Regions from separate parts of the Streptomyces montanus genome, predicted to be linked through region 2. Evidence: predicted binding sites of a transcription regulator. Region 2 holds the regulator's gene; the other holds the start of a gene.
What was found. The regulator HrcA, encoded in region 2, represses chaperone genes, less so after heat shock. The targets are predictions, from matches to a motif close to TTNGCACTCNGNNNNNCNGAGTGCNAA.
Positions count from the first base shown of each region.

Region 1: the regulator HrcA is predicted to act here: its motif matches at 1,259-1,285, upstream of groES (co-chaperone GroES).

Region 1 covers NZ_VBZC01000048.1:13,795-21,166, reverse strand. Annotated here, with positions in the region: gene FE633_RS33685 (class I SAM-dependent methyltransferase) at 1-93, opposite strand, end outside; gene FE633_RS33680 (polysaccharide deacetylase family protein) at 290-1,117, shown strand; gene groES (co-chaperone GroES) at 1,431-1,739, shown strand; gene groL (chaperonin GroEL) at 1,891-3,516, shown strand; gene FE633_RS33665 (ester cyclase) at 3,803-4,510, opposite strand; gene FE633_RS33660 (SDR family NAD(P)-dependent oxidoreductase) at 4,693-5,466, opposite strand; gene FE633_RS33655 (MOSC domain-containing protein) at 5,611-6,276, opposite strand; gene FE633_RS33650 (LysR family transcriptional regulator) at 6,357-7,253, shown strand; gene FE633_RS33645 (WhiB family transcriptional regulator) at 7,291-7,372, opposite strand, start outside.
Region 2 covers NZ_VBZC01000093.1:19,454-26,825, forward strand. Annotated here, with positions in the region: gene FE633_RS43785 (DUF3097 domain-containing protein) at 1-322, opposite strand, end outside; gene FE633_RS43790 (MBL fold metallo-hydrolase) at 368-1,123, opposite strand; gene hrcA (heat-inducible transcriptional repressor HrcA) at 1,396-2,412, shown strand; gene dnaJ (molecular chaperone DnaJ) at 2,413-3,552, shown strand; gene FE633_RS43805 (nitronate monooxygenase) at 3,691-4,773, shown strand; gene FE633_RS43810 (16S rRNA (uracil(1498)-N(3))-methyltransferase) at 4,773-5,528, shown strand; gene FE633_RS43815 (hypothetical protein) at 5,752-6,348, shown strand; partial or broken gene FE633_RS43820 (PD40 domain-containing protein) at 6,394-7,372, shown strand, end outside.

The DNA of each region.
Region 1 (7,372 bases), on a different contig from region 2:
AGCCGCCTCGACCTCCCGCACCTCGTCGAGCAGAAACCGTCCACGGTCGGTGAGCAGAGCGGCGAAGGAGGCCAGCGGGTCGTGATCGTTCACCGCCCCATTGTGGGCCAGCCGGTGGACGGTGCGCGCCCGGCGGCGGTGTCGGCGGCTGTTTCCGCCCTTTCCGCCGTTTCCGCGACCGCTGGTACGGGAAGGGCACCGGGCGCGGCATGATCCGCCGCTTCATGCAGCCCTTCATGCAGCCGTCCACGGACAAGGGGGACGCGGTGGCGCGTCTGGAGGCCCACCGGTGAGGCCACGGTGGTGTGCGCCGGCCGTCGGCCTGCTCGCGTCCGCGCTGCTCGCCTCGGGCGCGGGCTGCGCCGGGCCCGTCGACCCGGTCGAACGGCCGGGCACGACGGAGGCACACAAGGGACACGGGCACGCCCCCAGCGCCGCCTCGTACCGCCGCTGGGGTCTCCCGTCCCCGCTCGCCCCGGCGCCGAAGCCGCCCGAGCGGCCCACCGTACGCACCGGCGCGAGGCCGGGCCCGCCACCCGTCGTCGACCGCATCCCCACCCGCGACAAGGTCGTCTTCCTGACCTTCGACGACGGGGCCGAGAAGGATCCGCGGTTCGTCGACATGGTCCGTGAACTGCGGCTGCCGGTCAGCATGTTCCTGACGGACAGCATCGTCGGACCGGGGTACGCGCACTTCGGACGGCTGCGGGCGGTCGGCGCGACCGTCCAGAACCACACCCTCGACCACCCCCGCCTGCCCGGCCTCCCGTACGCGGGCCAGCGCGCCGAGATCTGCGGCCAGCAGGAGAAGCTCAAGCAGCACTTCGGTATCCGTCCCCGGCTCTTCCGGCCGCCGTACGGCGCCTACAACGACGACACCCTGCGCGCCGCCGCCGACTGCGGAGTCGCGGCCGTCGTCCTGTGGCGTGCGTCCATGAACATCAACGACCTGAGCTATTTCGAGGGGAACCACCTGCGCCCCGGCGACATCGTCCTCGCCCACTTCCGGCGGCCGTCGGAACTGAACGGGGCGTCCCTCACGGAGATGACGACCCGGCTTCTGCGACGCATCCAGGAGCAGGGGTTCACGGTGGCGCGGCTGGAGGACTATCTCTAGGGCTCACCCATCTCCAGGGCTCACCCACCGGCGCGGCCAGGACGACGCCGAAGGCCGGCACGGGGGTCTGGGGGCGGAGTCCCCGGGAGACGGCGACACCAACTCCGGGGTGCCCTAAAACCGGCGCCGCGCCGGAGGTAATTGGCACTCCGCTTGACCGAGTGCTAATCACGGTCATAGTCTCTGGTCTGGCACTCCCCACTGGAGAGTGCCAACAAGCGACGGGCAGGTCCGGCACCCGCGACGACGGATCGACCTGGTCGCCACCTCAGACAGTTAACCCCGTGAGATCTCCGAAGGGGGAGGTCGGATCGTGACGACCGCCAGCTCCAAGGTTGCCATCAAGCCGCTCGAGGACCGCATCGTGGTCCAGCCGCTGGACGCCGAGCAGACCACGGCCTCTGGCCTGGTCATCCCGGACACCGCGAAGGAGAAGCCCCAGGAGGGCGTCGTCCTTGCCGTGGGCCCGGGCCGGTTCGAGAACGGCGAGCGCCTGCCGCTCGACGTGAAGACCGGCGATGTCGTGCTGTACAGCAAGTACGGCGGCACCGAGGTGAAGTACAGCGGCGAGGAGTACCTCGTCCTCTCGGCTCGCGACGTGCTCGCGATTGTCGAGAAGTAATTCACCGAAGCAGATTGCTTTTGCTTTGAGCTGCGCCCCTGGCCCCCGCGACCTTATGAAGCCGGGCGCCCGGGGCGCTGTTCGTGTTCCCGCGATGGCGGTCGTTTCAGGAAGCGGCCGAGGATCGCAACGAGAGGACTGAAACGCTCCTATGGCGAAGATCCTGAAGTTCGACGAGGACGCCCGTCGCGCCCTCGAGCGCGGCGTCAACAAGCTTGCCGACACGGTCAAGGTGACGATCGGCCCCAAGGGCCGCAACGTCGTCATCGACAAGAAGTTCGGCGCTCCCACCATCACCAACGACGGTGTCACCATCGCCCGCGAGGTCGAGGTCGACGACCCGTACGAGAACCTCGGTGTCCAGCTGGTGAAGGAGGTGGCGACCAAGACCAACGACATCGCGGGTGACGGTACGACCACCGCCACCGTGCTCGCCCAGGCGCTCGTGCGCGAGGGCCTGCGGAACGTCGCCGCGGGTGCCTCCCCGGCGCTGCTGAAGAAGGGCATCGACGCGGCCGTCGCCGCGATCTCCGAGGACCTTCTCGCCACCGCGCGCCCGATCGACGAGAAGTCCGACATCGCCGCCGTCGCCGGTCTGTCCGCCCAGGACCCGCAGGTCGGCGAGCTCATCGCCGAGGCGATGGACAAGGTCGGCAAGGACGGTGTCATCACCGTCGAGGAGTCCAACACCTTCGGTCTGGAGCTGGACTTCACCGAGGGCATGGCCTTCGACAAGGGCTACCTGTCGCCGTACTTCGTGACGGACCAGGAGCGCATGGAGGCCGTCCTCGAGGACCCGTACATCCTCATCCACCAGGGCAAGATCTCCTCCATCCAGGACATGCTGCCGCTGCTGGAGAAGGTCATCCAGGCGGGTGCCTCCAAGCCGCTGCTGATCATCGCCGAGGACGTCGAGGGCGAGGCCCTGTCCACCCTCGTCGTCAACAAGATCCGCGGCACCTTCAACGCGGTGGCCGTCAAGGCCCCCGGCTTCGGTGACCGCCGCAAGGCCATGCTCGGCGACATCGCCACCCTCACCGGTGCCACCGTCATCGCCGAGGAGGTCGGCCTCAAGCTCGACCAGGCCGGCCTGGACGTGCTGGGCACCGCCCGCCGTGTGACCGTCACCAAGGACGACACGACGATCGTCGACGGCGGTGGCAACAGCACCGACGTCGCCGGCCGCGTCGCCCAGATCAAGGCCGAGATCGAGACCACCGACTCCGACTGGGACCGCGAGAAGCTCCAGGAGCGCCTCGCGAAGCTGGCCGGCGGCGTGTGCGTGATCCGTGTCGGCGCCGCCACCGAGGTGGAGCTGAAGGAGAAGAAGCACCGTCTGGAGGACGCCATCTCCGCGACCCGCGCCGCGGTCGAGGAAGGCATCGTCTCCGGTGGTGGCTCGGCTCTCGTCCACGCGGCGAAGGTCCTGGAGGGCTCCCTGGGCAAGGAGGGCGACGAGGCCACCGGTGTGGCCGTCGTCCGCCGCGCCGTCGTCGAGCCGCTGCGCTGGATCGCCGAGAACGCGGGCCTCGAGGGCTATGTCATCACCTCGAAGGTCGCCGAGCTCGACAAGGGCCAGGGCTTCAACGCCGCGACCGGCGAGTACGGCGACCTGGTGAAGCAGGGTGTCATCGACCCGGTCAAGGTCACCCGCTCCGCCCTGGAGAACGCCGCCTCCATCGCCTCCCTGCTCCTCACGACCGAGACCCTGGTCGTCGAGAAGCCGGCCGAGGAGGAGCCGGAGGCCGGCGGCCACAGCCACGGGCACGCCCACTGAGCCGCTGAGCTGAGCTGAACTGAGCCGAACCGAAGGTCCGGTGCCCGTCGGGGCACCGGACCTTCGCGTTGTCCGCGGCCCAGCCGCGGATCGCCACCGCCGTATGCGGACGCCCACAGCACGGCCGCGCAGGCCAGACCCACCGCGGCCCGGACGGCTTCCGCCGAGGATGGCCGAGGGCACGGCCGATTCTCCGAAGGCGAGGTAAGGCGGCGGGGGCCCGGTACGCGCACGGGCGCACCGGGCCCTCGACGGGCTGCGGACCTGGATCTCCTGGCTGTGGTGACTAGATCTCGTACTGGTCGAGCACACCGAGCTGGGTCATCAGCCCCAGCCGGTCGTACTGCCACCAGCCCTCGGCGATCTTGCCGTCCTCCTGGCACCGGAAGATGGTCACGCCGGTCATGGTGACCTGCTTGCCGGTCGCCGGAATCCCGAGGAAGTCGCCCTTGTGGGTGCCGTTCCAGGTCCAGCGCGTACAGACCTGGTCGCCCTGGGCGATCTGGTCCTCGACGGTGAACGCGAAGTCGAACGCCCCGCGCCACATCTCCATCTCGCGCCGGATCGCGTCCAGGCCGAGGACGTCCTGCTCGTTGGCGGGATCGTGGTCGTGGTAGTTCTCCGCCATCAGGTCGTTGAGCGGAGGCAGTTGGCCCTTGGTGGCTGTCACCTCGAAGAGCCTGCGGACATTGGCCGCGTACAGCTGCTCGTCCCGCACCACGTCCAGGTCCGTGAAGGTCGGCATCTCGTCGCAGAGCGCCACCATCTCCCGGAAGACCTCGTCCGTCTCGGGGAGATTCGAGTTCCGCATCGCGTCCTCGTACGACGGGAACTCGACGATCTCGATGATGTGCGCCGAGTCGGACCGGTCCTTGCCGATCAGGCTGTGCGTCGCCGTCCGCTTACCCTTGGTCCGTTCGACCCACGTGTCCATGAGCCGATTCATCTCGTCGAACCGACTGGTCTTGCAGTCGATCAGTTGCACAAATGTCATGACGACGCCTCCGGTCCTCCGGGATTCGGTCGAATGCCTCCATTTTAGTGAAAATCGCCTAATGTGCCCGAGTTGAACAAGTAGTTGAATAGGCGACGTTGAACGAGCGACTCCTGCCGAGACCCGCTCCAGCGGCCTGTCTACTGCGACCCGGTGCGACCCGGTTTTCCTGCGCCCCGGTTCTACTGCGGCCCGTACTTCCGGCCGGTCTTCGTGCTGATCCCTCCGAGCAGAGCCCGCGGGGTCACCTTCACGATCCCCATGAGGGCCTTGTACCGCGGGTCCGGAATGGAGAGCGACTTGCCGCGGGCCAGATCCGCGAGGGCCGCCGTGACCAGTTTGTCGGCGTCGAGCCACATCCACTTGGGGATGTTGTCCGTGCCCATCCCGGCCCGCTGGTGGAACTCGGTACGCACGAAGCCGGGGCACAGGGCCATCAGGCGGACTCCGGACCCGGCCAGGTCCTTCGCCGCACCCTGCGTGAACTGCACGACCCACGCCTTCGACGCGCCGTAGGTACCGCGCGGCACGAATGCGGCGACCGACGCGACATTGACGACACCCCCGCGGCCGCGGTCCCGCATGGACTCCGTCGCCGCCGAGGTCAGCCGGAGCACCGCCTCGCAGTGCACCTTGAGCATCTTCAGCTCGTCCGCCATCGGTACGTCCAGGTAGCGGCCCTTGTTGCCGAAGCCGGCGTTGTTGATCAGCAGGTCGACCGGGTTCTTCCGGTCCGCGAGGCGGGTGGTCACCGCCTCGATGCCGTCGTCCTCCGCCAGGTCCGCCGTCAGCACCTCCGCCTCGATGCCGTGCCGGTCGTGCAGCTCGGTCGCCTGTTCGGCGAGCCGCTTGGTGTCACGCGCCACCAGGACGAGGTTGTGGCCGTCGGAGGCCAGGCGCCGTGCGAAGGCGGCGCCGATGCCTGCCGTCGATCCCGTAATCAGAGCCGTTGTCATGGGCCAAGGTTATTGACTGGCCCTTCGCGCGAGAGCACCGGATTCCCTGCTTCCACCTCTGACGGAACCGACCGTTCCGTCAGGCCGAACCGTCGGTTCCGTCAGGCCGAACCGACGGTTCGTCGCCGGCGGGCCTCCAGTCCGTCAGCTCTGCCGCGCCACATACGCACGCGCCTTCTCCAGCGCCTCCGGATGCAGCGCGTCACCCGCCGCGAACAGTCGTGGCAGCAGTTCCCGCTCCGTCGTGACCGCACGGAACTGCAGCGCGACGGTCACCTCGTGGTCCGGCCGGTGCACGATCCGGATCGGGTCCCCGGCCCGTATCTCCCCGGGCGTGATCACCCGCAGATACGCGCCTGGCGCCCCCTTGTGCGTGAACCTCTTGACCCACCCCTTCTCCCCGAGGTGGCCCTGGAAGGTGCGGCAGGGAATCCGCCCGCTGGTGACCTCGAGCACGACCTCGGAACCGATCCGCCAGCGCTCCCCGATCTTCGCTCCGGACACGTCGAGTCCCTCCGTCGTGAGGTTCTCGCCGAACGCGCCACCGGCCAGCGGCCGCCCCAACTCGCGTTCCCAGTCGTCGAGGTCCTCGCGCGCGAAGGCGTACACGGCCTGGTCGTTCCCGCCGTGATGCCGCGTCTCGCACACCGCGTCCCCGGCCACACCGCTGGCGCCGACCCCCTTGGGCCCGGGCGCCGCCACCCGCACCGGCCCGTCCGCCGGTCGCTTGTCTATCCCCGTTACGCCGTCCGGGTGATCCGTGTACTCGACGAACGTGGGCCGGCCCAGATTCAGTGACAGAAGCTTCATATCGGCACGCTAGAGGACTCAGGGTCAAAGGCACGACGCAATATTCATCGCCGCACCCAAGCCTCGCTTATGATCAAGCGGTGATCGAGGCCCGTCATCTCCGTGTGCTGCGCGCCGTGGCCGCCACCGGCTCCTTCTCCGCGGCCGGCCGTGAGCTGGGCTGCACTCAGCCCGCTGTCAGCCAGCAGATGAAGGCCCTCGAAGCCTCCGTCGGCACACCACTGGTGGTCCGCGCCGGCAGGGAGATGCGTCTGACACAGGCCGGTGAGGCGCTCGTACGGCACGCCGCGGGCATCATCGCCGGCCTCACCGCCGCCGAGGAGGAGGTCGCCGCGATCGCGGGGCTGCGCGCGGGCCGTGTCCGCCTGGTCTCGTTCCCCAGCGGAAGCTCCACGCTCGTACCGACCGCGCTCGCGGCCCTGCGCGCCGCGCACCCCGGCACCCGGGTCTCCCTGGAGGAGGCCGAACCGCCGAAGTCCGTCGAAATGCTCCGCGAGGGTGACTGCGACGTGGCTCTCGCCTTCCGGTACGAGGGTGCGGCGGACGAGGGGGAGTGGGCGGATCTGGTAGTACGTCCGCTGCTCATGGACCGGCTCGTCGGACTCGTGCCCGAGGGGCACCGGCTGGCCCGTGCGGAATCGGTCGCCATCGGCGAACTCGCCGGAGAACCATGGATCGCGGGCTGCCCCCGCTGTCGCGGCCAGCTGGTGGAGGTCTGTGAGGCCGCGGGTTTCACGCCCCGCATCGATTTCGCGACCGACGACTATCCGGCGGTGGTCGGGCTGGTCGGGGCAGGCCTCGGTGTCGCCGTCCTGCCGGAGCTCGCCATCGAGTCCGTACGCCCCAAGCGGGCCCGCACGGTGACGGTGGATCCGGCGGTCCGGCGGGAGATCGTCGCGCTCACGCTGCCGGACCTGGCCCAGGTGCCGGCGGTGGCGGCCACGCTGAACCAGCTGGCCCGGGCCGCGACGCGCTGAGAACGGCGTCGTCCGGGCCTCTTGAAGAAACGTTCCTTCAGTTAGTCGGCGAAGTGTTTCCGTTGGATGCCGACGTCGAGACCAGGCGGTGGCGTGCGCGCCCCATGAGCTCTTCTCGC
Region 2 (7,372 bases):
GGCCGGCGCGGGCGACCCGGGCGCGGGCGCCGGGGACGGCCACCGAGCCGGATGCCGTACGGGTGGGGCGTACCGGAGAGGCCGAGGGCCTGACCAGGGTCACCACGCGGCCCTCCAGGAGGAAGCCCCGGGGTTCCAGCGGGAACACGCGGTGCTTGCCGAAGCGGTCCTCCAGAGTGACCGTGCCCGCCTCGCAGCGGATCACGGCGCCGCAGAAGCCGGTGCCGGGCTCCTCCACGACCAGACCCGGCTCCGCCGGGACCTCCGGCACGGGCTTGGGCTTCTTCCACGGAGGGGTCAGGTCCGGTGAGTACTGGCGCATTCGCATGACGATAGGAGAAAGGACCCGCCGGGTGGGCCGAGAGCCCTACGACACGCCGAAACGCCGTGCCAGCGCGTCCCGTTGGGCCCGGACAAACGCCGCATTCACCGCGGCGCCGTGCCCCGGAACGTACACCGCGTCCTCGCCGCCCAGGTCGAGCAGCCGGTCCAGGGCCGTGGGCCAGTGGGACGGTACGGCGTCGGGACCCGCCTGGGGTTCGCCGGACTCCTCGACCAGGTCGCCGCAGAAGACGACCTCGGGGGAGTCCGCGCCGGGCGTGCCGGGGCCGGGTGTACCGGGGACGAGAACCGCCAGGTCGTGGGCCGTGTGGCCAGGGCCGATGTTCGCCAGCAGGACCTGGCGGCCCCCGCCCAGGTCGAGGGTCCGCTCCCCGCTCACGAGGTGCCGCGGACGGACGAGGAGATCCGCCGCCTCGGCCGCCTCGCGGGGGTCGGCGCCGTTGCGTACGGCGTCCGCGCGCAGCTCGTCGCTGTCGCCGACGAGGACCCGGTCCAGCCCCACCGCACCGAAGACCTCGACGCCCGCGAACGCCGCCGCCCCGAAGACATGGTCGAAGTGGGAATGCGTGAGCGCGAGATGGGTGACCCGGCCGCCGCCGAGCAGCCGGCGCGCCTCGCCACGCAGCCGCGCGCCCTCCCGCACGCTCGACCCGGCGTCGATCAGGAGCGCGGAGCCCTCGCCCACGACGAGCCCGACCGTGCAGTCCCACACGGGCAGTCGCCGCTGCCCGATCCCAGGCGCCAGCTCCGTCCACCCCGACGCCTCCCAGGCGACACTCAGCACGGCGCCGGCCCTTCCCAAGTCACCTTCATACACCGACGCTAGCTCTATGGTCCCGGCAGAGCAGGGCATGGTTCACCGCAGAGCGGAACCTGGTTACCGACTAGTTCCCGACAGGTCCGGACAAACCATCACACGTCGGGCCGACATCGCAGGCCCGGCCTTGCCGGGGTCGTACCCACCGGCCGTACACTTGAGCCGGGGATGCTGGCACTCGAACGCACTGAGTGCCAAGCGAAGGACGCGGGAAAGACCAGCTGGAGGTGTGCGCGGTGCTCAGTGAACGCAGGCTCGAAGTGCTGCGCGCCATCGTCCAGGACTATGTGGGCACGGAGGAGCCGGTGGGCTCCAAGGCGCTCACAGAGCGGCACAACCTCGGGGTGTCGCCCGCCACGGTGCGCAATGACATGGCCGCACTGGAGGACGAGGGCTTCATCGCGCAGCCGCACACCAGCGCCGGACGCATCCCCACGGACAAGGGCTACCGCCTCTTCGTCGACAAGCTCGCGGGCGTCAAGCCGATGACCGCGCCCGAGCGACGGGCCATCCAGAACTTCCTCGACGGCGCCGTGGACCTCGACGACGTCGTGGGCCGGACCGTACGGCTGCTCGCGCAGCTCACGCGTCAGGTCGCCGTCGTGCAGTACCCGTCGCTGACCCGTTCGACGGTGCGGCACGTGGAACTGCTGTCGCTGGCTCCGGCCCGTGTGATGCTCGTGCTGATCACCGACACCGGCCGGGTCGAGCAGCGCATGGTGGACTGCCCGGCACCGTTCGGCGAAGCGTCTCTCGCGGACCTTCGGGCGCGGCTCAACAGCCGGGTCACGGGCCGTCGCTTCACGGATGTCCCGCAGCTGGTGCAGGACCTGCCGGAAGCCTTCGAGACGGAGGACCGCGGTACGGTCTCGACGGTGCTCTCCACCCTCCTGGAGACACTCGTCGAGGAGACCGAGGAGCGGCTGGTGATCGGCGGCACCGCCAATCTCACCCGCTTCGGACATGACTTTCCCCTCACGATCCGGCCCGTCCTGGAGGCCTTGGAGGAGCATGTCGTCCTCCTCAAACTCCTTGGTGAGGCGGGGGATTCGGGCATGACCGTACGCATCGGTCACGAAAACGCTTATGAGGGACTCAACTCCACGTCCGTGGTCTCCGTCGGCTACGGTTCGGGCGGCGAGGCAGTAGCAAAACTCGGCGTGGTCGGACCGACACGCATGGATTACCCCGGAACGATGGGAGCGGTACGAGCGGTGGCACGGTACGTCGGACAGATCCTGGCGGAGTCGTAAGTGGCCACGGACTACTACGCCGTACTCGGCGTGCGCCGCGACGCGTCCCAGGACGAGATCAAGAAGGCCTTCCGGCGGCTCGCACGCGAGCTGCATCCGGATGTCAACCCCGATCCGAAGACGCAGGAGCGGTTCAAGGAGATCAACGCCGCGTACGAGGTGTTGTCGGACCCGCAGAAGAAGCAGGTCTACGACCTCGGCGGTGACCCGCTGACCCAGGCGGGCGGCGGAGGCGCGGGCGGCTTCGGCGCCGGCGGGTTCGGGAACTTCTCGGACATCATGGACGCGTTCTTCGGCACCGCGTCGCAGCGCGGGCCGCGCTCGCGCACCCGACGCGGCCAGGACGCGATGATCCGCCTGGAGGTCGAGCTCGACGAGGCGGCCTTCGGGACGACCAAGGACATCCAGGTCGACACCGCCGTCGTGTGCACCACCTGCAGCGGCGAGGGCGCCGCTCCGGGCACCTCGGCTCAGACATGTGACATGTGCCGCGGCCGCGGTGAGGTCTCGCAGGTCACGCGTTCGTTCCTCGGCCAGGTCATGACCTCCCGCCCCTGCCCGCAGTGCCAGGGCTTCGGCACGGTCGTGCCGAACCCGTGCCCGGAGTGCGCGGGCGACGGACGCGTACGGTCCCGTCGGACCCTGACGGTCAAGATCCCGGCCGGTGTCGACAACGGCACACGGATCCAGCTCGCCGGAGAGGGCGAGGTCGGCCCCGGCGGCGGGCCCGCCGGTGACCTCTACGTGGAGATCCACGAGCTGCCGCACGCGACCTTCCAGCGGCGCGGCGACGACCTGCACTGCACGGTCACCATCCCGATGACCGCGGGAGCACTGGGCACCAAGGTCCCGCTGGAGACGCTCGACGGCCTCGAAGAGGTCGACATCCGCCCGGGCACCCAGTCCGGCCAGTCGATCCCGCTGCACGGCCGCGGCGTCACGCATCTGCGCGGCGGCGGCCGGGGCGACCTCATCGTCCACGTCGAGGTCACGACCCCGTCCAAGCTCGACCCGGAGCAGGAGCGCCTGCTGCGCGAGCTGGCCAAGCTGCGGGGCGAGGAACGGCCTACGGGACAGTTCCAGCCCGGGCAGCAGGGGTTGTTCTCACGGCTCAAGGACGCGTTCAACGGTCGCACGTAGGTGGGGCACCCGGGCCGACGGCCGCGTCCGCCGGCCCGGGTGCCTTCCCATCACCCCTGATGGGCGCCCATTCCGATGGCGTATGCCGGGCGGAAGGCCGGATTCGGTCCTTCTCGGGGGACGTGACAACATGCCGTCATGTCCACCGCGCTGACCGATCTCTTCCCCCTCCCGATCGTGCAGGCCCCCATGGCCGGCGGCGTCTCCGTGCCGCAGCTCGCCGCGGCCGTGTCCGAGGCCGGGGGGCTCGGTTTTCTCGCCGCCGGCTACAAGACGGCCGACGGCATGTACCAGGAGATCAAGCAGTTGCGCGGGGCCACCGGCCGGCCCTTCGGCGTGAACCTCTTCATGCCGCAGCCCGAGTACGCCGACCCGGCCGCCGTCGCCGTCTACGCCAGCCAGCTCGCCGGCGAGTCCGCGTGGTACGAGACCGAGCTCGGTGACCCCGACAGCGGACGCGACGACGGCTACGACGCCAAGCTCGCGGTGCTCCTGGACAACCCGGTGCCGGTCGTCTCCTTCCACTTCGGCTGCCCCACCCGCGAGGTCCTGGACTCCCTCGCCCGTGCCGGCACGATCACCCTGGTCACCGCCACCACCGTGGAGGAGGCCCAGGCCGTGCAGTGGGCGGGCGCCGACGCGGTGATCGCTCAGGGCATCGAGGCGGGCGGCCACCAGGGAACCCACCGGGACAACCCGGAGACGGCCGGCGCCGGCATCGGACTGCTCTCCCTGATCGCGCAGATCCGTGAGGCCGTACAGATCCCGATCGTCGCGGCCGGCGGCATCATGCGCGGCAGTCAGATCGCCGCCGCCCTCGCCGCCGGCGCCTGCGCGGCCCAGCTCGGCACGGCCTTCCTCGCCACCCACGAGTCCGGCGCCAACGCCGTGCACAAGCAGGCGCTGACCAACCCCCTCTTCGTGCGTACGGAGCTGACGCGCGCCTTCTCCGGCCGGCCGGCCCGTGGCCTGGTGAACCGCTTCCTGCGCGAGCACGGCCCCTACGCGCCCGCCGCGTACCCCCAGGTCCACCACCTCACCTCCGGACTGCGCAAGGCGGCCGCCAAGGCGGGCGACCCGCAGGGGATGGCGCTGTGGGCGGGGCAGGGGCACCGGCTCGCCCGTGATCTGCCCGCGCAGCAGCTCGTCGAGGCGCTCGCGGACGAACTGGTCGCCGCGAAGACGACGCTGTCGGCGTATCCCGCGGGGGGCGGCGTCTGATGACCGCTCCGGTGTTCGTGGCGGATGTGGCGGACGTGCTGCCGGGCGGGCCCGACTTCGTCCTGGACGGCCCCGAGGGGCGGCACGCCGTGTCCGTGAAGCGGCTGCGGCCGGGCGAGGACGTCGTGCTGACGGACGGACGCGGGCACTGGACGGAAGGCGTCGTCAAGGCGGCCGAGGGCAAGGACCGCCTCGTGGTCACGGACCTCCACGAGGTCCGTGAGGAACCGGAGCCCACGCCCCGGATCACCGTCGTTCAGGCACTCCCCAAGGGCGACCGCAGTGAGCTCGCCGTCGAAACCATGACGGAGACCGGCGTCGACGAGATCGTCCCCTGGTCCGCCGCCCGCTGCATCACGCAGTGGAAGGGCGAGCGGGGCCTCAAGGCGCTCGGCAAATGGCGCGCCACCGCGCGCGAGGCGGGCAAGCAGTCGCGCCGGGTGCGTTTCCCGCAGGTGGCGGACGCGATGACGGGCAAGCAGGTTGCCGCACTTCTCGCCAAAGCGGACCTTGCGGTGGTGCTGCACGAGGACCGGGCCCACCCGAGCGAGCCCCTGGCGACCGTCGCGCTCCCCGCGTCCGGTGACATCGTGCTCGTCGTGGGGCCCGAAGGGGGTGTCTCCCCGGAGGAGCTGGAGCTGTTCGTTCAGGCCGGCGCGAAGACCTGCCGGCTGGGGCGTAGTGTGCTGCGCACCTCGACGGCGGGGACGGCGGCGGTGGCGCTGCTGCTGGGGCGCACGGGGCGCTGGTCCTGACCGGGTTTTTTTCGCCCCCGCCGCCCCTGAAATCTTCAGCCCGTCCGGCGTTTGAGGACGAGGCCGTCAGGCCTATACGAGGGTCTGGGGGCGGAGCCCCCAGACCCAGGATGGGACGGGTAGGGGCGGCGGGGGCGAAAAACCCTTGCGCGCGCCCATGCGTGGCGGATCGTGGCCGCATGCGGTCTACCGCGACCCCGTCCGGGGTGGCACGCTGCCGTCTATGGGGGCATTGAGGCGTATACGGCAGGGCTTACGGACGCGTCGGCGGACCCCGGCCCTGGCCGGACTCGCGGCGGTAACCGTGCTGGGAGCCACCGCCTGCGAACCCGGCGACGGAGTGAGCTCCGTCGCGGTCGCGATCACCACCGACCAGGTGGGCACCCGGGAACTGGAGCGCCAGGGCGTCGACGTGCAGTGGGTCAGCTGCACGGCCTCGTACGGCGACAAGGCGAAGCCCGGGAACTCGCCGAGTCCGCGCAGCGTGGCGAACGTCGACTGCGTGGGCGAGACCAAGGACGGCAAGGACATCAGCATCAAGGGGAAGGTGACGCAGGAGGTCAACGGGAAGTGCGTGCGAGGCGACCTCACCGCCAAGGTGGGCGGCAAGCAGTGGTTCCGGGTGGACGTACTCGGGAACTGCGACGCCGCCGAGCCGAGCAAGGAGCCGCCCTCGACACCACCCGGCGACCACAAGTCGACTCCGCCCGTCGATCACAGGACGACACCGCCGCACGAGCAGCCGGGCCCCACCGTCACCGTCACCGTGACCGTCACCGAGCATCCGCGCCCCACCTGCTCCTGCGCCCAGGGCAAGTGATCCGAACCTCTGGCCGGGGGAAGAGTCGCTGCATAGGGTGATCGGGTGACACAGACCGCACCCGCTGCATCCTCGACCTATCTCCGGTATCCGCATCTCCATGGCGAGTTGATCACTTTCACCGCCGAGGACGACGTCTGGGTCGCGCCGCTCGACGGCGGCCGCGCCTGGCGGGTCAGCGCCGACAACGTCCCCGTGAACCACCCCCGCATCTCACCGGACGGCACGACCGTCGCCTGGACCTCCACCCGTGACGGCGCCCCCGAGGTGCACATCGCCTCCCTCGACGGCGGCCCCGCCAAGCGCCTTACGCACTGGGGAAGTTGGAAGACCCAGGTACGCGGCTGGACCCCGGACGGGAACGTGCTCGCGCTCAGCACCTACGGGCAGGCCAGTCTGCGGCGCACCTGGGCACGGTCCGTACCGCTCGACGGCGGTCCCGCGACCACCCTGCCGTACGGGCCTGTCGGCGATGTCGCCCACGGCCCCGGCGTCGTGCTGCTGTCCGCGCCGATGGGACGCGAGGCCGCCTGGTGGAAGCGGTACCGGGGCGGCACGGCGGGCAAGCTGTGGATCGACCGTGCGGCCGCGGGCGAAGAAGGAGACGGCGAGTTCGTACGGCTGCATGAGGAGCTGGACGGGAACATCGAGTACCCGTCGTGGGTGGGGGAGAGGGTCGTCTTCCTCTCCGACCACGAGGGCGTCGGGGCCGTGTACTCGTCCCTCGCCGACGGCTCGGATCTGCGACGTCACACGGCGGTCGACGGCTTCTACGCCCGGCATGCGGCGACCGACGGCACGCGCGTCGTGTACTCCTCCGCCGGTGAACTGTGGCTCCTCGACGACCTGGACGGGGCCGAGCCGCGCCGGCTCGACATCCGGCTCGGCGGACAGCGCGTCGACCTGCAGCCGCACCCCGTGAACGCGGCCCGCTGGTTCGGTGCCGCCGCGCCCGACCACACGGGACGCGGCAGCGCGATCTCCGTGCGCGGCGCCGTCCACTGGGTCACCCACCGCTCCGGCC